3 regions of the Arthrobacter sp. LjRoot14 genome follow, and region 1 is predicted to be linked to each of the others. Evidence: riboswitches for the same ligand, from Rfam matches in the RefSeq annotation. Region 1 holds a riboswitch; each other region holds the start of a gene.

The links. Region 1 has a riboswitch for cyclic di-AMP ahead of ACSQ12_RS04215 (C40 family peptidase). Riboswitches for the same ligand answer to the same signal wherever they lie in the genome.
Region 2: another riboswitch for cyclic di-AMP. It lies ahead of ACSQ12_RS03505 (hypothetical protein); the one in region 1 lies ahead of ACSQ12_RS04215 (C40 family peptidase).
Region 3: another riboswitch for cyclic di-AMP. It lies ahead of ACSQ12_RS12155 (NlpC/P60 family protein); the one in region 1 lies ahead of ACSQ12_RS04215 (C40 family peptidase).

Annotation. Positions count from the first base shown of each region.
Region 1 covers NZ_CAXURL020000001.1:891,156-898,312, reverse strand. The annotation lists gene fdhD (formate dehydrogenase accessory sulfurtransferase FdhD) at 1-600, opposite strand, end outside; gene ACSQ12_RS04240 (molybdopterin molybdotransferase MoeA) at 672-2,192, opposite strand; gene ACSQ12_RS04235 (DUF6457 domain-containing protein) at 2,189-2,560, opposite strand; gene mobA (molybdenum cofactor guanylyltransferase) at 2,621-3,238, opposite strand; gene ACSQ12_RS04225 (HNH endonuclease) at 3,285-3,785, opposite strand; gene ACSQ12_RS04220 (NlpC/P60 family protein) at 4,011-4,775, opposite strand; gene ACSQ12_RS04215 (C40 family peptidase) at 4,915-5,499, opposite strand; cyclic di-AMP (ydaO/yuaA leader) riboswitch at 5,660-5,837, opposite strand; gene ACSQ12_RS04210 (M23 family metallopeptidase) at 5,967-6,788, opposite strand; cyclic di-AMP (ydaO/yuaA leader) riboswitch at 6,792-7,005, opposite strand; gene ACSQ12_RS04205 (metal-dependent transcriptional regulator) at 7,146-7,157, opposite strand, start outside.
Region 2 covers NZ_CAXURL020000001.1:727,112-734,268, forward strand. The annotation lists gene ACSQ12_RS03470 (phosphatase PAP2 family protein) at 1-540, shown strand, start outside; gene upp (uracil phosphoribosyltransferase) at 553-1,188, shown strand; gene ACSQ12_RS03480 (glyoxalase superfamily protein) at 1,325-1,702, shown strand; gene ACSQ12_RS03485 (HAD-IA family hydrolase) at 1,747-2,451, shown strand; gene ACSQ12_RS03490 (DUF7793 family protein) at 2,518-2,886, shown strand; gene ACSQ12_RS03495 (dolichyl-phosphate beta-glucosyltransferase) at 2,903-3,829, opposite strand; gene ACSQ12_RS03500 (hypothetical protein) at 3,969-4,439, opposite strand; gene ACSQ12_RS03505 (hypothetical protein) at 4,674-5,450, opposite strand; cyclic di-AMP (ydaO/yuaA leader) riboswitch at 5,450-5,624, opposite strand; gene ACSQ12_RS03510 (HAMP domain-containing sensor histidine kinase) at 5,774-7,157, opposite strand, start outside.
Region 3 covers NZ_CAXURL020000001.1:2,711,013-2,718,169, forward strand. The annotation lists gene ACSQ12_RS12125 (DUF5671 domain-containing protein) at 1-656, opposite strand, end outside; gene ACSQ12_RS12130 (hypothetical protein) at 593-1,021, opposite strand; gene ACSQ12_RS12135 (DUF5129 domain-containing protein) at 1,169-2,614, shown strand; gene ACSQ12_RS12140 (cupin domain-containing protein) at 2,785-3,162, shown strand; gene ACSQ12_RS12145 (DUF1918 domain-containing protein) at 3,241-3,432, opposite strand; gene ACSQ12_RS12150 (hypothetical protein) at 3,623-4,210, shown strand; gene ACSQ12_RS12155 (NlpC/P60 family protein) at 4,326-5,090, opposite strand; cyclic di-AMP (ydaO/yuaA leader) riboswitch at 5,094-5,288, opposite strand; gene ACSQ12_RS12160 (polysaccharide deacetylase family protein) at 5,518-7,026, shown strand; gene ACSQ12_RS12165 (hypothetical protein) at 7,053-7,157, shown strand, end outside.

The sequences.
Region 1 (7,157 bases):
GGCGTTGTGGCGTCCAACGTCCTCGCGCAGGCACAGCAACTCCGTACCGCCGTCGTCGTTGATCCTGAAGAGACCCGCTGCGTGGACACCCCCGGTGGCGTCGAAGACGGCCTGCGCCGCACGGAGCTTGTCCGGGAGCCCGGACAGCGTCTCCACGGGCACGGTCAACGGATCAGCCGCCGGGCTGAAATGCGACGACTTGCGGACGGCGTCGATGGAATCGGTCCCGCAGATGCCGCACGAGCTTGACGTAAAGATGTTGCGTCCCCTGTCAGGGCGCACGACGTCCGGCCTGAGCTGCGCTTCCACGACGTTGAAGGTCTGCACGCCGTTCTCATCCTCGCCCGCGCAGAACCGCAGGGAGATGAGCTGATCGGGGTCCCAGATGATGCCCTCGGAGACCAGGAAACCGGCCACGAGGTCGAAATCGTCGCCGGGCGTGCGCATGGTGACGGTAAACGGAAGGGAATCCAGCCGTATTTCCAGCGGTTCCTCCACAGCCAGGACATCCTCCCGGTGCCGCACGGGAAATTCGAGTGACTGGGGTGAACCGTCCAGGACGAACCTGTGGATCTTGCGGCGTTGCGTCATGCGGGCCACGATGCGCTCCTTATAGTGCGGGATATGACCATCATTGCAAGCCCCGACCGCCTTCACCAGCCGGGACCGTTCTAGCCGAGCAGCGCGCTCCAGTCCACCGGCCCGTCCGAAGCTGATGGCTTTCGCGGGGCCTTGCGGGGAGCGGTCTTGGGCTTCGCGGCGGCGGGTTCCGCCGCCTGGATCGGAGCGCCCCAGGGCAACGCGAAGGCGGGCACCGGCTCGCCCAGCTGAACGCCGTGCGGCGGAACAACAAGGACGCCGTCGGCAGCAGCCAGACCGCGCATCATCCCGGGCCCCGTGTGCCGGGCAGGGGACGCCATGCCGTACAGCAGCCTGAAGGGCATCAGCCGGGTCCGCCCCGGATCAGGCTCAATCATCGCTCCGCAGGGCACCTCGTGGACCGGAGCGAGGGTTCCGTGGCCCAGGGCGGCCAGGAGGGGCGCGCCCACCGTGCAGAGGGCCATCATCGCGGCAAGGGGATTGCCGGGCAGGCCAAGGATGAACCGGCCGTCGGGCAGCTCAGCAAGGACGGCCGGGTGTCCCGGGCGCATGGCGATGCCGTCTATCAGCAGGCGCCCGCCCAGTTCCGCGACTGCGCGGCGGAGGTGATCGGTCCCGGACCCGCCGGTTCCGCCGGTGGTGATGACGACGTCGGCAGGCGCCTCTTCCGCCGCCGGCCCTTCCGGCAGCACGGAACCGCCCGCCACGGCCTGTTCCCCCGGACCGTCGGGTTCCGGCCCGTCGTCTTCCAAGGCAGCCAGCCATTCGTCGTAGCCGTCGCCGATTTTCTCCTGCCCGGCGCAGATGCCACCGAGCATCTCAACCACGGCCCCAAGCTGCGGGCCGAAGGTGTCGCGGACCTTGCCGGGCGCAGGCAGGCCCGCGGTGACCACTTCGGAGCCTGTCAGCAGGATCCTGACCAGCGGTTTCCCCTGGACCCGGAGGGAGTCGTGGCCGGCCAGTGCCGCGAGTGCCAGATGGGCCGGGTTGAGGACTACACCGCTCTTGACCAGGACGTCACCGGCTGACGCTTCCTCGCCCGCCTTCCGGATGTGCTGGCCGTTCTTCGGTTCACCGGGCCTTGCAGCGCCGCCAAGGGCCAGGACGGGGAGCCCGTCCTCGTCCTTGGTCATCATGCCGCTTTCGCTGCGGAGCACGGCCTTGGCCCCCGGTGGTATGAGGCCGCCGGTAACAATGGGACTGGCCTGATGCGGCGCAAGCCTTTGACCGGGTTCAGCCAAAATCCATGGGCCCGTCCCGTTCACTGCCCAGCCGTCCATGGCGGATGAAGCGTAGTGGGGCATGTCCTGGAGCGCCGTAATATCCGCCGCGAGCGTCCGGCCCAGCGCATTCCTGAGCGCCACCGGTCCCGGCGGGATGGGTGTGGCGCAATCGAATGACTTCTGCCGGGCCTCCTGCCAGGTGTGCGCCAAATGGGTGTGCCCGGCCCCCGGGGTTTCCGCCTCCGGGGATTCGGCCTCGGCCGCGACGGAACCGGCCTCGGCCTCGACGGTTGCAGTGAGGCGGGAGGCGCCCCCGCGGTCAGGAACGTCGCTGGCGGCGTCACCGCCGCCCGGCGGCGCAGCCGTCATGCGCCGGTGGTCCCGCTGTTGGTGGACGGGCCGGAGCCATGATCGGTCCTAACCGGGCCTGAACCTGCCACGGTGGGCTGTCCGGGCACCGCCGGATCCACTGCTGCATAGTCCATGGCAAGCGCCCGCGCCACGCCCAAGGCAGCCTGCATGGACACCGCGTCCGGGGCCTGCCCGGAACCCGTCGCCATTCCCGCCGCGAAGCCTGCGATGAAGGTGGTCAGCGGCGCCGCCGGCCGCACGACGGAGTGGGCCGCGACACCGGCCAGCGCGAGCACTTCATTGACATCGACCTCGACGTCCTCCAGCTCGAAGGCTTGCAGCAGCGCCCGGCACCAGTCCTCCAGCGTTTCGTCCTGGCTTTTCACTGTTGCCTCCAAACTCAAAATTCGGTTGCGGTGCCACCGCACGGTCCCACCGACGGTGGCTCAAGACCCTTGGCGGGACACCCCTAGCGCGGTGGCATCGTCCCAGGTGTCCACGTCGTCCGTGGCACCGGCGGGGACGGTAACAGTCCGCACGTCAAGCCTAGCAAGGAGGGCGAACACTGATGCCCCGGCAAGCCCCCCGCTCGTCTCCATTTCGTCAATGGAACGTTGTAGCGCAGCTGTGCTATAAAGGCCTGCGAGCGGTTGGCTGCGGCCGTCGAGGGAAGCAGACATGACACCATCCGGCCCTGCAGGGGCCGGGCCGTGGTCTGCGAGGGCGGCCCGAAGGGCGGCAACTGCCTGGTCCGCTTTGGGCATGTCGCAGGCCAGAATCAGCGTCATCGCGGCCCGGAGCGGACCGCGCGCCCGTTCCAGTGCCGCCATACCGGCAGCAATGGCCGCTGCGGGACCCGTAAAGGCAGGCTCCTCGCGGCACGTCAGGACACCGGCAGGCAGTTCGCCGGGATCCGGTCCCACCACCACTGTGGCGCGAGCTCCGGCAGCCGCCGAGAGCGACCGCGACAGGAGGGTGGCGCCGTCGTACATCAGCTGGGACTTGGGCACGCCGCCCAGGCGCGATGACCGGCCGCCCGCCAGGATTAAGGCATCAAACTCCACAGGGCCAGCCTAGCCATTGAGACGGGTCCTGCGCAGGATCGACGCCTCAGGCGGCGGATTCAGGCAGAAGGAAAGGGTCCCACGCAGGGGTGGGCTTTTCCAGCTCCTTGATCTGCCAGATGGTGCCGTGCGGAGGCGCGGGCACAAACCTGAGCTTCCAGCCCATCTCGGCAGGTGTGTGGTCGCCCTTCACGTTATTGCATCGAAGGCAGGCGGCCACAAGGTTTTCCCAGGAGTCCGCACCACCCCTCGATTTCGGATGGACGTGGTCAATGGTGTGTGCTGCCTTACCGCAATAGGCGCAGCGGTGTGCGTCACGGCGCAAAACGCCCCGGCGGCTCACCGCGGTGGTTGTGTTGTACCGCGGCCGGATGTAACGGTTCAGGAGAATCACGGACGGACGGCCCAGGATCTCCTGCGGCCCGACGACAGGATCGTCGCCCTCGGCCACTACGCTAGCTTTTCCGGTCAGCACAAGAACCAGCGCCCGGCGGAAGGTTACAACCGCCAGCGGTTCATATCCAGCATTAAGAACGAGAGTGCGCATGCACATACCTCTTCACGGCCGCGCCCGTCAGGGGCTCGAGGGCCGGCTGCCCTCTGCTTGTCCGGGCGCTATGGATCGACAACACAAGAGTAAACACTCAAGTGGCCGATCACCGAATCGGGCCCTTACCATACACTCCGTGTCGGCAAAAATTCACCTGCCGGAAACGCAGAAGAACCCCCGCCCGGAGGCAGGGGTTCTTCCGGCAAACGTTAGCTGGAGGCTTTAGCCGCCAACGCGGATGAAGACCGGGCCGGAGCCGACGTTGACGCTGAACAGGGAAGTGGTTCCGCCGTTCCAGCCACCGTGCACGGCCTGGCCGTTGCCGACGTATACAGCGATGTGGGCCATGCCCATGCCGCCGTTCTCGTAGTAGGCGAGGTCGCCCGGCTGTGCCTCGGCTGCACTCACGGTACGGCCCAAGGAAAGGTAACCGGCCGGCCAGCCGTGGTAGTTGATGCCTACGGCCGCAAGCGCGTTGGTGGCAAGGGCGGTGCAGTCCTGGGCAACGCCGAGCTGGGCGTACGCCGCAGCTGCGATCGAAGCGCCGTTTCCGCTGGCAGCGGCGGGGGCCGCAGGGGCAGCCGGAGCCGCCGGGGCGGACACAGTCTCTGCAACGGCAGCCGGAGCGGCCGCGGGAGCAGCTTCCTGAACCTCAACAACCGGCTTGGGAGCCTCAACGACCGGAGCCGGGGAGGTGGAAACAGCCGGCTTCTCGAAGGAGATGGCGATGCTGGATGCAGCCGAGATGTTGGCCGGAGCGGAAGACTGGACTTCCAGGGTGGAAGCAGAGGTTGCTTCGCGCTGAACATTGGTGTCGGCAGCGTTGGCTGCGATACCGCTCGTCAGGACCAGACCGGAGGCAGCAGCGATAACCGCAGCCTGACGGCCCATGCCACCGGCGTTGTCGCCGACGGCCTTGGCAATGACAGCAAGCGAGTTGGTCTTTGTAACCTCGGCGCGATGCCGTGCGATGGCACGAGTAGTCATTAGTTCTCTCTTTCGTTTTCCTCAGACTGCATGGCAGGCCGCGGTTTTTGGACGCTCCGGCATCTTGGGGGTAAGCCGGAACGGCCCGAACAGGGTTTTTAGCGAAGAACGCGCGCTTCAGCGATGGGAAGCGCGTGTGTTAGCGAAGCGTGTAGAACGCAGAGGTGCCCGTGGCGGACACAGCGTGCAGGAGAGTGCCCTGCGAGGGGTTGAGCGCGCTGATCATCATGCCGTTGCCGACGTAGATGCCAACGTGGGCGCCGCCGTTTTGCATGACAAGATCGCCCGGCGCCGGGGTGGCGGTAGGCGTCATGGCTGTCCATGCGTTGGTGCGGGGGATGCTGATGCCGGCCTGTGCGTATACCCACTGCGTGAAGCCTGAGCAGTCCCAACCGCTGGGAGTGGTACCGCCCCAGACGTATGGGCTGCCGATACCGGTGTAAGCGATGGCAGCGAGGCCCGATGCTGCTGCGGAAGATGCGGCGTCAGCAAGCTTGCTTGCCTTGGCCTCTCCGTCAGCCTCAGTGGAGGTCTCGCTGGCGTCCGTACCGGTGGACTGTGCCCGAACGGTTTCAACCTTGGGCGCTGCCTTCGTGGTCACTGCCGGACGCTCGAAGGAAACAGTCGCTGTCGGTTCTGCAGTTACGGTCAGCTGGGCCGACTGTGAGCCGGACTCCGTCGAAGCGGAAACGCCCAGGTTGGTATCGGCGGCATTTGCCGGCATCCCAACACTAAGGATCAGTCCGGAAGCAGCTGCGATAACAGCCGCCTGGCGACCTACGGTCCCGGCGTTGGCAGTAACAGCCCTGGACACGGAGTTCAACGGGTTCGTACGAACCGTTTGCGCGCGGTGGCGCGCAGAATTGTGACGTGTAGACACGAAGGTAGCCTCTCCCAATGCCTACGAGGTGAGCTGTCGGATTCGGATGGGAGTCACCCGGCCGCTCGGCTTCCTGGGAAGCGTTGCGACTTAACCCCAAGGTCTTCTTGCGAAGACCAAAATTGGTTCCCCCGCCTCTGCCAGACGATGTAATGCGAACGGACCTTGAGCGGTGGCAGAGTTAGGCAATCCACTCAAGAGCGCCAACTTCGGAAAACTTGGCGTGCTCTAAACGGTACAGGAATTCCGAACGAATGTCACATTCAGGTCACGGCATGTCACAGGAATGCGAGAGCGGGCGATCGTTTGGATCAGAGCCAGCCGAGCGGATCGACGACTTCGCCGTTGACCATCACTTCAAAGTGCAGGTGGCAGCCGGTGGAGGCACCGGTGGTCCCGCTGAGCGCCACCACGTCGCCGCGGTTGACCTTCTGGCCAACCTGGACACTGGACGACGAGAGGTGGTTGTACGTGGTTTCCAGGCCGTTGCCGTGGTCAATCACCACACGGTTGCCACCGCCGTAGGGGTGCCAGCCGGAGAAGGTTACGGTTCCGCTGGCGGCGGCGAATACGCTTGTGCCGCACTGGGCCGCGTAGTCCTGGCCACGGTGGAACTCGCCGGCTCCGCCCGTGATCGGGCTAACCCGGAAACCGAAAGGTGATGCGGTGACCATCTGTTCCAGCGGCGCACCCAGGCTGCCGGTGGATGCCGCGCGGGTGATGGTTCCGGCTGACTGCGCGCTCAGCAACTGCTTGAGCTTGCCGTCCGGATCCCCCTTGGTGGCTACGGCGGTCCGGTTGAAGTCGATCTTGGCGCTGGCGGCAGCGGAGACCTCCGGCTGCGCCGCGACTGATGCGGCGGCGGTGGATCCCGTGTCTGACGTGGCGACCATGGGGCCGGTTGACGGTACGGTCACGGTAAGGACCAGTCCGGTGGCGGCCAGCGCGATGCCCGCCTTCTGACCCACGCCGCTCGCCGAGGCGAAGTCCGTAACCTGGCTGAACAGGCCCCGGCGCCGGCGCGCATCACGGTGTGCGTCGCGCGGCCTGACCGTCATTACGGCTTCGGCCACGGGGTACTCCGAAGCGGGACCTGTCGCCCTGCGGCGGCCCCTGACGGTCTGCGTGGTCAAGAATTATCCTCTCTGGAAAGCCTGCGGAGTTAGCTGTCGGATTCGGGTCAGAGAGATCAAAGACCCGGTCCGCCAATGCAAGGCATCCGACACAGGGGTATCCCAAAGGAATCCTTCGTCGGAGGTGCTTTGCCGCTGACGGACTTCACCCCAAGGCCGTCTTTCAACGGCCGGTTGTGGTTCCCCCGCCTCTGCCAGGAGGTGATTCGTACCTTGATCCGCTGGCAGAGCTCGGCTTCGGATCAGGTAACGCTTTAGTATCGGCGCTAGTCCTCAACTATAGGTGATTAATCAGCACGGTAATAATTCCGTTATCTGCGTCTCAACGTGTTGTAGGTGGTCCTACGAGGTGCACGGTTAGCGGACCGT
Region 2 (7,157 bases), 160 kb from region 1:
CCCCTCATCCTGGTGGGCGGCGCCGCTGCTGCTTCGGTCACTGCAACCACCTTCGGCAAGAAGCTCTTTGGCCGCACCCGTCCGGACCATGCGGACGCTGTTCCGCCCTACGAGGATTCGCCGTCGTTCCCCAGCGGGCACACGCTCAACACGACCGTCGTCATCGGGCTCGTGGTCTATCTGGCCTGCCTGCAGATCCAGCGGACCGTTGCGCGGGTGTCCATGATCACGGCCGGTTCGCTCTTCATCATCGCCATGGGCCTGAGCAGGGTGTTCCTCGGCCACCACTGGCTGACGGACGTCATCGCCGGGTGGCTCCTTGGCCTCGCCTGGGTGGGAATCGTGATCCTGGCCCACAGGCTCTTCCACGTGATGCGGCACCGTGAGCACGCCGGTCCTGCCCCGACGTTCGACCACCCCGTGCTCCGGGAAGAACTTGCGGCCCACCATGCCGCACACCGTGCCGAGGACCACCCGGAGGGCACGGACAGCCCCGGGCAGGCCCGCGGCCCTCGGGGCGGGGACACCACCTCCGGGTGATAGTTTTGACCCATGCGCACACTCGTCGTGGACCACCCGCTGGTCGCTCACAAGCTCACCGTTCTGCGGGACAAGAACACTCCTTCCCCGGTCTTCCGGCAGCTCACCGAGGAGCTCGTCACACTCCTCGCCTATGAGGCCACGCGGGACGTCCGCACCGAGCCCGTCACCATCGAAACACCGGTCAGCACCACCATCGGTACCGCGTTCACCAAGCCCACGCCGCTGGTGGTTCCCATTCTCCGTGCCGGGCTGGGCATGCTCGAAGGCATGACCAAGCTTGTACCCACGGCCGAGGTCGGCTTCCTGGGAATGGCCCGGGACGAGGAAACCCTGGACATCATCACCTATGCTGAACGCCTCCCCGAGGACCTGACGGACCGGCAGATCTTCGTCCTGGATCCCATGCTTGCTACCGGCGGCACGCTGCGCGAAGCCATCAAGTTCCTGTTCAAGCGCGGTGCCTCGGATGTGACATGCATTTGCCTCCTGGCTGCCCCCGAGGGCCTGGCGAAGCTGGAGGAAGAACTCTCGGACGCCAACGTGACCATTGTCCTGGCCTCCATTGACGAGAAGCTCAACGAGAAGTCCTACATCGTTCCCGGACTCGGCGACGCCGGGGACCGCCTCTACGGCATCGCAGGCTAGCTGCCGGGCTGAATCTTCAAGCCGTGGCTGCGGGCCGGGGACTGCGTTCCGGAACGCAGTCCCCGGCCCGCACCCGCGTTCTCGGGAAGCGGTTGCCCTCTTCCGGATTCCGGTGGCCGCGGCTAGCCTGTGGCCCATGGACTGGAAACTTGAACTGGTGTTTGTGCCTGTGTCCGACGTGGACCGTGCCAAGGATTTTTACGTCAACAAGGTGGGCTTCAACGCGGACTACGATGAACGTCCCATGGAGGGCATCCGTTTCGTCCAGCTGACCCCGCCGGGCTCCGGCTGTTCGATCGCCATCGGCGAGGGCCTCAACGACGCTCCGCCGGGTACCGCTCCCGGCCTGCAACTTGTGGTGAGCGACATCCAGGCCGCGCACAAGCAGCTGAAGGACAACGGCGTTGACGTCAGCGACGTCGACGTCCAGGACTGGGGCCACTTCGTCCACTTCGCCGACCCCGATGGCAACAAATGGGCCGTCCAGTACATCCCCCACCGCCCGAACGGCTAGGTCACGGAATCCCGCCGCTGCCCCGGGTGGGGCAGGATGGAAGGATGAGCTTTCGCCCCGATGCCTCCGCCCCGGTTTCCGCGGGACTATCCGCCAGCACCATCATCACCCGTGCCGTCCTTTTCGACGTGGACGGCACCTTGGTCGATTCCACGGCTGTTGTGGAGCAGGTGTGGGGCGAATTTGCCGCCCGTTACGGCCTGGACATTGCAGAGATCCTCCGCACCTCACACGGCGTCCAGGCGGGGGACACGGTGCGGCGGTTTGCGCCCGCCGGCACTGACGTTGCGGCCCTGACCGCGGAACTGGGCGCCATGGAGCGGGTGCGGACCGAGGGCATTGTGGCGTTGCCCGGGGCGGCCGAACTGCTGCGCAGCCTCCCGGCGGATGCCGTGGCGCTGGTGACTTCCGCCGACCGGATCCTGGCCGATATCCGGATGGGCGCCGCGAAACTTGCCATGCCGGCCACAGCCGTCACGGCCGACGTCGTTACCCGGGGCAAGCCGCACCCGGAAGGTTACCTCCGCGCCGCCGAACTGCTTGGCGTGGAGCCGGCCGATGCCCTGGTCTTTGAGGATGCCCCGGCAGGCATTGCGGCCGGAGTCGCCGCCGGGATCCGGACTGTTGCCATCGGGCCCAACACCGGTCCGCTGCCGGACGGCGTTATGCACATCACCGACTACTCCGCCGTGTCCGTCACCACGGACGTGGACGACGCCGGCATCAGGACGATTTCCTTCCGGTTCTGACCCCCAGCCCGGTTCCCGGTCCAGTAGTGTCGTTCGGGACGGCTGACTCTATCTTGGGGGGATAGTATGACCGAGATTCCGATTGACGGCGCCAGGGGCACTGTCGAGCTGCGAAACGGCGTCTTGCATGTGCGTTGGATTCCAGGCCTGGCCATTTGCGAGGAAGCCGCGGTGGCCGTGATGTCCGCGGTCAATGAGCTGAGCCGCGGGCGTCCGTTTCCGATGCTGGTGGACATGGCTGCGACGGAGTCCATGAGCCGCGGCGCCCGGCGCGTTTTTGCCCGTCCCAGCACGGTGGCCAGGGTGGCGCTCCTAGGGGCGTCCCCGGTGGACCGGGCATTGGCCAATTTCTTCCTCAGCATTCATTCTCCTGCCGCTCCGACGCGGTATTTCACCTGCCCGGAGGAAGCCATGCGGTGGCTCCGGGCACTTTAACCGTCATCGCGGCGGTTTATCGCGGCGGTGGAACGCCCGGCGCGAGTTGGGCCCGCAGTTCCGGAACCGGAATACGGCCGGCCGCCAGGTCGCGGCTGAGGCGGACCATGCCGCGAAGATCGGCGAGCGCGGTCTGGAAAAGGTCCACACCGGCCTCGCCACCGTCGGTCCAGTCCACCGGGACCTCGTGTACGCGGAGTCCGCATCTTTCGGCCAGGACCAGCAGCTCGGTGTCAAAGAACCATGCGGTGTCAGCCGTATGCGGCAGGATGTGCCGGGCAACATCTGCGCGGATAGCCTTGAAGCCGCACTGCGCGTCGCTGAAACGCGCACCCATCAGCGCATGCAGCAGAACGTTGTACCCACGGGAGATGAACCCCCGCCACGGTCCGCAGACAACGCGGGAAGTTCGTGCCAGCCGCGATCCGATCGCCAGGTCCGAATGCCCGGAAAGAAGCGGGGCGACCAAGGGGGCGAGCGCAGCGAGGTCGGTGGAAAGACTCACGTCCATGTAGGCCAGCACGGGTGACGGCGAGGCCAGCCACACGGTGCGGAGCGCGTTGCCGCGGCCTTTGGAGGTGAGTCGGACCACGGTGACCTCGCGTAGTTCCCGGGCTACACGCTCGGCGGTCTTGAGCGTGCCGTCGGTGCTGGAATTGTCCGCCACGGTAATCCGGAACGGGTAGGGAAACGTATCGGCCAGGTACAAGTGGAGCTGCCGCAGGGATTGCTCCAGACCCTGTTCCTCGTTATAGACCGGGATGACTACATCCAGCACCGGCGCAGCGGCTCCTGTGGTGCCGGTCATGTGCGTATCAACGGGCGCCCGACGGACGCGACCCTGCCGGGGGAACGTCGGGGCGGGAGGACCCGGCCGGGCGTCGACGGCGGCCCGCGGTTGCGGGTGCAGCAGGGTTCCCGTGGCCAGGTCTGTGGGCGTCATGGTTCAACTATGGCGCCGCAGCATATGAAGGATTTAGGCCAAAGCTGTGCAGCTGCTGTGGGCTCTGTCAGGACCGGAACAGGAACGGAAGCGGCAGCGGTGCTCCCGCCGTCATTGGTGGGAGCACCGCCGCCGCGGTTTATGAGTCAGGGGCGAGCAGCGAACAGATGTTCGTGGCAGTGCCGGATCCTGAGAATCTCCGCAATTCGTTGCCTTTGGAATCCACAGAGAAGTTGACATTACCCCGTGTGAGGAATAGTCCGTCAGGAGACGGGAGCTGAAGGAGGTTATTGCCCGTAGCCTTCACCTCGACCACGTTCTCGCTCGGGAACGAAAAGAATAGGACGCCCGTGATGACGTAACTGGCGGTCTTTCCGTCTGGCCCCGTCAGCGTTATCTTCAGCCCCGGGGAAGTGCTGATGATGTCCCCGGAGGGAGTCGTGATGTTCTTGGCCTTGCCGGTGACTTCACCGGTGACAGGAAATCCACAGCTCGTGAAGGTGGCGGGTCCGTCCACGGTGATCGGCGGGCCCGAAGGGGCGGCGGAGGCCGGGGCGGCGGCCGCGAAGATTGAGGCCAGGACGGCCGTCGAAACTAACCATTTTTTCATTGTTGTGCTCCCTGCATCTTGATGACGGCGCTGGGCCGGCAGCCGCTGGGAAGACGATTGAAAGCGGCGGCGACCCAGAGTCACTCCTCGACCTTGTGAAAACCTTGTGGCCCCGTAACGGAGAGAAGGTCCCGTCCAAGAAGAAGCAACACGCCAACACGGCCGGAGGCCCCGAATCCAAACATGGATTCGGGGCCTCCGGTGTTGCGAACCACGATGGCTGCGGGTGCCGGTTTAGTACCAGTTGTTGGCGTAGTGGAAGTCCAGGGCGCCGCAAGGGGAGCCGTACCGTTCCTTCACGTAATTCAGGCCCCAGTTGATCTGGGTGCGGAAGTTGGTCAGATAGTCGGACCCGGCGCTGGCCATCTTTTCCGCCGGCAGCGACTGGACAATGCCGTACGCGCCACTGCTGGCGTTCGTGGCAGTGGTCTTCCAATCCGATTCCTTGGTCCAGAGCGTGGTGAGGCACTGCATCTGGTCAGCCGCCCAGCCGTACGTTCCGAGCTGCGAGGCGGCATACGCCTGGGCAGCTGCGGGATCGTCAACAGCTACGGGCGGCGCCGGGGCAGGAGCCGGTTCGGGGGCCGCAGCGGGTGCGGGAGCGGCGGCGGCTGCAGGCGCTTCCGGTGCCTTCTCCTCCGACGGCTTCTCCCCGGACGACTGCGCGTTCACGCTGACAGAGGACGGAGCGGGCATGGCGGAAACGAGGATTTTTTCGAACGCGAGCTTCGATTCGGCGTCGGCAGTGGTTGCGGCACTCCCAGCGCCCGTTGCCGATGTTGCCGGGGCGGCGGGTTCGGAAGCCTGGCCGGCGGCGCCGACGCCAATCAGCACCGCGCAGGCGGTGGTTACTACTGCGGCCCGGCGGCCGGAGCCCTGCAGACTGGCCGCGAACCGGGACAGCGGGGACGTCTTGGCGGCTGGTTCGGCGCGGTGGCGTGAGCGGTGCGCAGGCGCTGCGGACGTGCGGGAAGCGGGCTCAGGACGTACTTCTGGCGTGGATTTAGTCATGGTTGCCTCTCGATGCCGGCGGAGTTAGCTGTCGGGTTCGGATGAGGTCATCCGGCCGCACGGAACTTCACGTGTCGGCTTCACCCCAAGGGCGGCAATGCAGAATGCCCGGAGACCTGGGTCCCCCGCCTCTGCCTGATCATGAGGAAATCCGGGTAGCGGCAGAGTTTGGCGTCCATCCGGATATGCGGCCGGAACGGTGGCCGCACTCCAAAAACGGTACAGGAGTCTCGCGCTTAAGTCACATTTCGGTAACGAGGATCACGACGGCGGCGCGTTGGCTTGCGTAACCGCCCGCACCGCACGCCGGGCTTACGGAGCAGCTACGCTTCCGGTGATTCTCCCGGGAGGCGCAGCGCAAACTCTGTGCGCCCCGGGCGGGAAGTGACCTCCACGGTTCCACCGTGCGCCTCCACAATCGACTGCACGATCGACAGCCCCAGCCCGCTCGTGCCCTCGGCAGCCGCAGCGCCCGCGCCGCCGGAAACCGACGCGGAACCTGCAGGACTGGTTCGCGCGGCATCCGCCCGGGCAAAGCGGGCGAAAACCCGGTCCACAAATTCCGGCGGGATCCCGGCACCGTTGTCCGTTACGGTCACCACAGCGCTGCCGTCGGCCGACCGCATCACTCCGGTGACCACGGTGGTGCCCGGTTCCGTGTGCTTGCGGGCATTGGAGAGCAGGTTGGCCATCACCTGGTGCAGCTGCTTGGCATCCCCGCGGACCACCACGGGCTCTTCCGGGAGCTCCAGCTGCCAGGCGCGGTCCGGTGCCATGACCTTCTCGTCGCTGACGGTTTCCACCGCAAGCTGCGTCAGGTCCACATCGCTGATCTTGAGCGGCTGGCCTTCGTCCAACCGGGCCAACAGCAGGAGGTCCTCCACCAGGGTGGTCATCCGTTCGGACTGGCTCTGCACCCTGGCCAGGGACTTCTGGCCGTCCGGGGTGAAGTCCTCGGTCATCCGCATGAGTTCCGTGTAGCCGCGGATAGCGGTGAGCGGCGTGCGCAGCTCGTGCGAGGCATCGGCCACGAACTGGCGCACTTTGGTTTCGCTCTGCTGCCGGGCCTCAAGCGCCTTGGAGACGTTATCCAGCATGAGGTTGAGGGCGTGCCCCACACTGCCCACTTCGGTTCCGGGATGCGCGTTCGACGGCGGCACGCGGACTGCGAGGGCCACCTCGCCGGCGTCGAGCGGCAGTTTCGAAACCTGCGTGGCGACCTCGGACAGTTGCTCGAGGGGTTTCATGGTGCGTCGGATCAGCACCGTTCCGGCAAGGCCGATCAGGACCAGGCCGCCCATCGACACGATCACCATCGTCCATACCAAAGAGTTGAGCGTGTTCTGTTTCTCGTTGAGGGGGAGCCCGGTGACAATCACGTCCCCGTATGGCGCCTCCACCGCTACCAGGCGGTAGGAGCCGGTGGACAGTGCCCGATCGACGGGCGTTCCGTCGTGCTGGAGTGCCAAAAGAACCTGGTTGTCCTCGGGGGAGAGGGACGCCACGGTGGCGTCTTTGGCGAGGAACCCGGCGCTGCTGACATTCCCGTTATCTATGCGCGCGATGAGCGTGCCGACACCTTGGCCCGGGCCGTCGAACCCGTCCTGCCTGCCGGACGGGTTGCTGGGGCGTGGCCGTCCCGCCTCGTTCGATAGCCGTGAGGCCTGCCCCAAGCGTTCATCAAGCTGCCTGGTCAGGAAGGAATCC
Region 3 (7,157 bases), 1.8 Mb from region 1:
GACGTAAAGCCCTGGATCGCAGTGTCGAGGAGATTTGCGAGCGCTGTCACAGTGCCGCCCACACCGATGATGAGTCCGAAGACCGCCCCCACCACCGTCGGAACATCCGGAATCAGCGAGGGGCTCTTTCGCGGATGCCGCCACATCCAGCGATGCCAGGCCAGCACTCCTGCCCAGACCAGCCCGTGGGACAGTGACAGCTGCCACCCCAGACGTTCGCCTCCGATGACGGATGCCGCGGCGCTGAGCAGCCCGGTGGCAGACGTGATGAGCGAAACCGCATACATGCCGGTCAGGTAAAGCCCCCAGCCCGCGGAGGACCGCTCAACGGCGTCGTCGAGCCGCCGCCACACGAACCACCAGAGGGCGGCTGCCATGGGCCCGCCGATCAGTGTGAACGCCAGCGACCGGGCCAGGCCTGCCACGTCGCCTGCGACAAGCACCGTGCCGGCGCCGAGGAGGCGGCCCAACAGGCCGCTCAGGCCGATGGCCATCACCACAACCAAGGCGAAAAGCAGAGTGTATACGATGAGGCGGCGGACCGTCGGCTGGGCGGAACCCGCCGCCGGAGCAGGCACCGTCCGGGCGGCGGTCATTGCTTCACCGTCCGGTTCGTGCAGACCCTGAGCTGCCACGGCGCGGAATCGATCAACCATTTTCCGTCGGTCTTGACAAGGTCAAACACGTCCTCCGTCTCGTACTCCGAGTTCCCGAAGGGTCCGCCCCCGTTGGACACCACGATCAGGACCCGTACGTCCGCAGACGAGGCGCGCTCCGTGGTGGACACCAATGTGACCCGCAGGTTGTCCGTGGAGGCCCGCTCAAAGTCGACACACTGCGTCCGGGCGGATTCTGTCAGGTAGGCGGTGGCCGCCGACTCGTCGCCGTCGATGACGGCTGCGGAGTAGCGCTGCACCACGCCCTGTGGCGTGGACTCGTCCAGCAGGGCCGGTTCGCCCCGCGAGAAGACCACAGCCAAGGCAGCCACCGCCAGGACGGCAATAACTGCCAGGATAATCACGAGGATCCTGTTCGGTCTTCCCGCCGCTGCTTCCATGTGGTCAGTATGTCGCACTGCCCACACCCTAGCTACGGTACTTTCGGCCCTATCAGCGGTGGCTGGCATGAACGAGGCTGAAGACAATCGTTGCCTCATGGGAAAGGAATCATGCGGAGAGCACTGGCTGCCGTGTTGCTTGTATTGCTCGGCCTGCTCTGCGGTTCAGCCGCCGCCCTCGCGGAGCCGCCGGTGGAGATTGTGGTGGAAGACGGTGCCGGAGTCCTGGACCTCAACCGGCTGATCCCGGCGGTGGAAGCCATCGACTTCTACGAACCAACCCGGGTTGCCGTATTCACGTACCGGGGCTCGGCGGATGCCAACCTCAATGAAGAAGTCCTCCGCTTCGCCCGGGCCGAACATCCGGAATGGATCAGCGGGGACGGCCAGAAATGGGCGGACGGTCTGTTCATTTTCGCCGTGGACCCGGTGGGACGCCATGTGGGCACCTACATGGGCGAGGACCGTAAAGTCTCCCTGGAACAGCGCCAGGACATCCAGGACGCCTCAAAGGATTTGCTTCGGGATGCCCAATGGACGGACGGAACCATCGCCGGCATCCGGCGCGGGGCGGAGCTGATCAACCAGCCCTGGTACCGGTCCACGGCATTTCTGGTGACGGCATGGAGCTCTGTGGCCGCGGCTGTCCTCGGTGCCGCGACATGGTTGATTGTGCGCTGGCGGACCAGGGCGGACAGCCGCAAGGAGCTCGCCCGCGGGGACGCCAGCTACTCCAACGTCAGCATGGATCTTCAGGTCACCGAGCTGAACGCCGGCACCATTCCGGAGTCCTCGCGGTACGGCAGCACCGTCCTGGAGAAGCACCGCACGTTCCTGGCCAGGTACAAAACAGCCACCGAGCTGGCCAACCGGGCGCACGCGCTGACTCCACGGGCCATGAGCCGGCGGCCGAACCTCAAGCTGGTACGGGATTTTGCCGACGCTTCCGCTGAACTGGATGCCCTGGATGACGTCATTGCGGACACCAACGCATTGCTCAACCGCGGATCAGCATGGGCTTCCGCGTGGGACCGGCAACTCGCACCGTTCCGCAGTGACCTGGCAGCCCTGGAACAAATGCTCAGCAAACGGCACGCCGCAGGCGACTCAGCGACCGCAGCGGCGCTGCGGTCTTTCCGCGACGAGAGCCACCGGGAGATCGAACGGTGGTCGGCCGAACTCGCCGAGGGCACCATCAGCCCGGAAACGGCCCTGGACCGGCTGCGGGATGCCCGGACGCACCTGACTGAGCTCCTGAAAAACCACGCAGACACAGTAATCGCAGGCTTCGCCAAGACCGACCGGGAAGCCAGGCTGATGCGCGAGGAAATGGAGAGCTCCCAGGCCGGTACCAAGGCCAAGCACGGCCGTACCTACGAGCCCAGCATCCTTGGCACGGTCTATCCGTCGTACTACTTCTTCTCAGTCCCCGCCTTCAACACGGGGTTCAGCACCGGCGTGGGCAGCGTCAGCACAGCCCGCGGCGGGGGCAGCACCACCGGCTATGGCGGCAGCGGAGGCAGTTTTTCCGGGTCCGGGAGTTCGTCCAGTTTCTAGGCGCCGACGGGTCTCGACAAGGATCCCGGATCGGAGGAAGCTGAGCATCGTATAGCGATCACATCATCGGTTCGCCGCATCGATCCAGACCAGGCAGACCGACTCCGCTGTCCGGTCGCGCTAGCGGGACCGGACAGCCCCATCCACAACTCCGATTGATGGAGAGAGCCATGACCACAAATGTTGTCGCTCAACTCGCAGTAAAGTCGCACAATTCTCCGGACGAAAAGCGCCGCCCTGACAAGACGGAAGTGGATCTTGTATCCGTCGACGCCTACACCATCGGAAGATTCACCTTTGAACCCGGCTGGCGTTGGTCCGAATGCATCAAGCCCGTCGCTCAGACCGATTCATGCCAGCTCAGCCACGTTGGTTTCTGCGTTTCCGGCAAACTCACGGTCAAGACCTCTGACGGCAGCCAGATCACCATCGCCGCTGACGACTCCTACAGCATCCCGCCAGGGCATGATGCATGGGTCGAGGGAGACGAGCCCTTTACGGGCATCGAGTTCGTCAGCGCCGCAGTGTTCGCCAGGGCACCCGAATAGCAGACAGGCGGCGTCTGGCGCCCAGGCAGCGAACCAGCCCCCGGGTTCACAGCGGCTTCACAGTTCACAGCGGCTTCGCTACTGCGGGTGGATCCTGTCAATAACGAAATCCCCGCCGGGAATGACCGTGGTTTCATGGCCGTCGTCGAAACGCACCACGTAGGGCGGCGCTCCGTCAGCGCCATGGACCTCAATGATCTGGCCGTGCCGCTCCGCCGATCCGACCGTCTTGCCCCGGATAGTGATCCGGTCTCCCTGGGTTGCCTTCATGGCAATCACCTCCAAAGACCAGAGTACGAGTGTCGGGGCATGGATAACAGGGCCGTTCCGCACTGGCAGGCCGGGGTATCGGCCGGGCTTCCATGCGGCACCACCCGGGATCTGGCGCTGGTGGCCGCCTGGCAGGAGTATTGGGATACAACGGATCGTGACCTTGGCACCGGACCGAGGGGGAACGCCTATGGCGGAGGAGAAACCCACCAGCTGGTGGGCTACGCTGCCCGGTCTGCTGACCGCCACTGCAGCGGTGATCACCGCTGTGACGGGGCTGCTGCTTGGCCTGGGGCAGCTTGGGGTGTTCGACGCCGGCAAGCCCGCCACTTCAACGGCGGGCTCCTCCGCCACCGGCGCCTCCGCACAGCCGGACGGCGCTGTCCCGCCGTCGGGTTCCGGGTCCGGCGGCGGTAACAGCCCGGAGTGGGCGGTAGCACTGCCGGCCGAGCGCCGCTACAGGGCTGCCGACGTCGAATATGAAATTCTTGGTGCCCGTGCGCGCCCTGACGTGTACGGCAAGATCGCGTTGACGTTCACGCTCAGATGCACCAACCACGGCAGGTATGACATCAACTTCTGGGACTCAGCGTTCAGGCTCGGCGCCGGCGGAGTCAGCCACTCCCCCGATTCCGGCCTGAACGAGCTGGTGGCTGGCGATTCAAGCAAAACGGGCGATGTCCGCTTCACTATCCCGGCGGACACCCGCGATGCCGTCCTGCGCATCAAGTTCGCACAGGGCGAGAGCACGGTTCCGGTCGCGATCTCCCCGCCCTGAAACCCCGGGCAGATGTCTGGCGACAGGGAAGGCCGGTGACCGGCTGCCCCCAAGGCAGCTGATCACCGGCCTGTCATCCGGTTTCCCGGCCCCTCGGGGAGAACGGGACCAGCAGCTAGGCTCCGGCGCGGACGAAGGTCACGCCGCCGGTGGCCGTCAGCCAGGACAGCGGGTGCGTGACGGTGGCGTTGACACCGTTCATGCCGCCGCTGATCACCTGTCCGTCGCCGATGTAGATGCCCACGTGGCCGGACTGGACCACCATGTCGCCGGGCTGGGGTTCCCCCACCACTGAGCCGTAGTTCATGAACTGCATGGGTCCCAGGTCGCCGACGGGAATGCCGGCGGAGCCAAGTGCCTTTTCCACCATGGCGGTGCAGTCCTGGGTGATGCCGAGTTGCGCGTAGGCGGCAGAAACCATGGCGGCGTTGACACCGCCGGCCGCCGGGGCAGGAGCCGGAGCCGGCGCAGCTGCCTGGACCTGGACGGAAACGGCAGGAGCCGCCGGCGCGGCAACCGGTGCCGGCGCTGCAGCAGGGGCCACCGCTTCTGCCGGGGCGGGCTCTTCAACCGGCACTTCCACTGGAGCGGGGGTGGTGCTGACGTCCGGCCGCTCGAAGCTGATCCTGACGTGGGAGTCCGCGCTGAGCGGGGCACCCACCTGGGCCTTGGCGTCGAGGCCGGATGCCGGTGCCGAATCGCGTTCCGCGGGAGCCTCGGCGGCCTGCGCAGCCATCCCGCTGGACAGGACCAGGCCAGAAGCCGCCGCAATCGCCGCGGCCTGGCGGCCAACCTTGCTTCTGCCGCGGGCCGTTGTGACGCCGGAGCGTCCTGCGGGCGCTGTTGACGGATGGTGAGCGGGCAGTTTGCGTGAAGACATGAAGTAACCTCTCCCGATGCCTGCGAGGTTAGCTGTCGGATTCGGATGGGAGACACCCGGCCGCAGTTGCCGTCCGCTCAGCAGACGGCTTGCGGCTTCACCCCGAAGACCTGCACAACAATCCTGCAGGCCAAAAGTGGTTTCCCCGTCCCTGCCGGATGGTTTCGATCGGATCCCGGGCCGCGGCAGGGTTAGGCAATCCGCCCGGGAGTGCCCGTATCGGAGATAACCGGCACTGTCCCACCGTACGCGCGCCCCTCGGCCGATGTCACATTCGGATAACGCACTGCCGAACCAAGCGCGGAATGCAGGTAGCTGCGGTGTACTCGGGTACTGCGTTAATCAAAGTCGAGTGTTTTGCCTTGACGCCACGAGGCGTAGTCTACGTGCATGTTCTTGCGGGGGGACTCACACGCTTGGAGGCATCATGCGTTGGTCCAATCAGCCTGTCCGCAAGCCCGCGCGTCACGTGGCGGATCCCCCTGAACCTTTGGCCGGAGGCCCGCACGGCAGGCGCTGGGTTGCAATCCTGGGTGCGCTGCTGCTTGCTGTCAGCACAGTGGCGGGCGTGGCCGGCACTTCGAAGGCCGCGGGGCCGACCATCGTCAGCCTGACGTTCGACGACGGACTCGGCAGCCAGTTGGCCGCAGCGCAGGAGCTGAAAGCCCACGGGCTGGTGGGAACTTTCTTCATCACCACGTCCTTTGTGGGCCAGTCCGGGTTCCTCACCCAGGCAAACCTGAACACTCTCGTGGCCGACGGCAACGAGATCGGCGGCCACAGCGTGACCCACCCGGACATGACAACGCTCAGCGCAGCGGCCGCCAGTGCGGAGGCCTGCAACAGCAAGTCCACCCTCGAAGGCTGGGGCTTCACCGTCCGGAACTTCGCCTACCCCTTCGCGGCGGTGAACCAGACAGCCCAGAACGCAGTCAGCGGCTGCGGGTACAGCAGTTCCCGGGGCCTCGGCGACATCCGCTCTCCCGCCAGCTGCGCCGACTGCCCTGTCGCCGAAACGCTCCCGCCGCAGGAACCCATGGTCACCAAGGCTCCGGACCAGGTGGCCGCCACATGGACCCTGGCGGACCTGCAGGCGACGGTCACGAACGCCGAGACAACCGGCGGCTGGCTGCAGCTGACGTTCCACGAAATTGCGAACGGAACTGATCCGTCACTGTCCATCAGCCCCGCGCTGTTCAAAGAGTTCGTCACGTGGCTGGCCGCGCGGACAGCAAACGGTACGACGTCGGTCCGCACAGTGGCGCAGGCATTGGGCCAGTCCCCCGTAACGTCACCGCCCCCCTCACCGTCGCCTTCACCTTCACCATCGCCGTCCCCGTCGCCGTCGCCGTCGGGCTCGTTTACGGACGTTCCCGCGAACTCGCAGTTCTACACCGAAATCAGCTGGCTCGCCTCGCAAGGGATTTCCACCGGCTGGGTTGAAGCCAACGGCACCAGCACGTATCGTCCGGCGCTCGCCGTCAACCGCGACGCCATGGCCGCCTTTATGTACCGGCTCGCCGGGAGTCCGGCCTACACACCGCCCAGCACCTCCCCGTTCATCGATGTGACACCGCAGACGCAGTTCTACAAGGAAATCGCCTGGCTCGCGTCGAAGGGCATTTCCACCGGCTGGGACGAAGGAAACGGCGCCAAATCGTACCGGCCGCTGCAGGCCGTGAACCGCGATGCGATGGCAGCCTTCATGTACCGCTTTGCCGGCAGCCCTGCCTACAACGCACCGGGCGGCTCCCCCTTCACTGACGTGGTCCCGCAGACGCAGTTCTACAAGGAAATCAACTGGCTCGCGTCGATGAACATCTCCACCGGCTGGGACGAAGGGAACGGCACCAGGACCTTCCGTCCCGTCCAGCCCGTGCACAGGGATGCCATGGCAGCCTTCATGTACCGCTACAACAACGCCTTCCCTGCGTAAGTGCCCGCATGAAGCGGAATACGTAGGTGAAAAACTATTGCGTGGCCATCTGCCAGCTGAGCGATCAGCCGCCGGAGGATTTCGACGTCAACACGGAGCTCTTGATCCTCGAGGGCAAGGAACTGCATGTG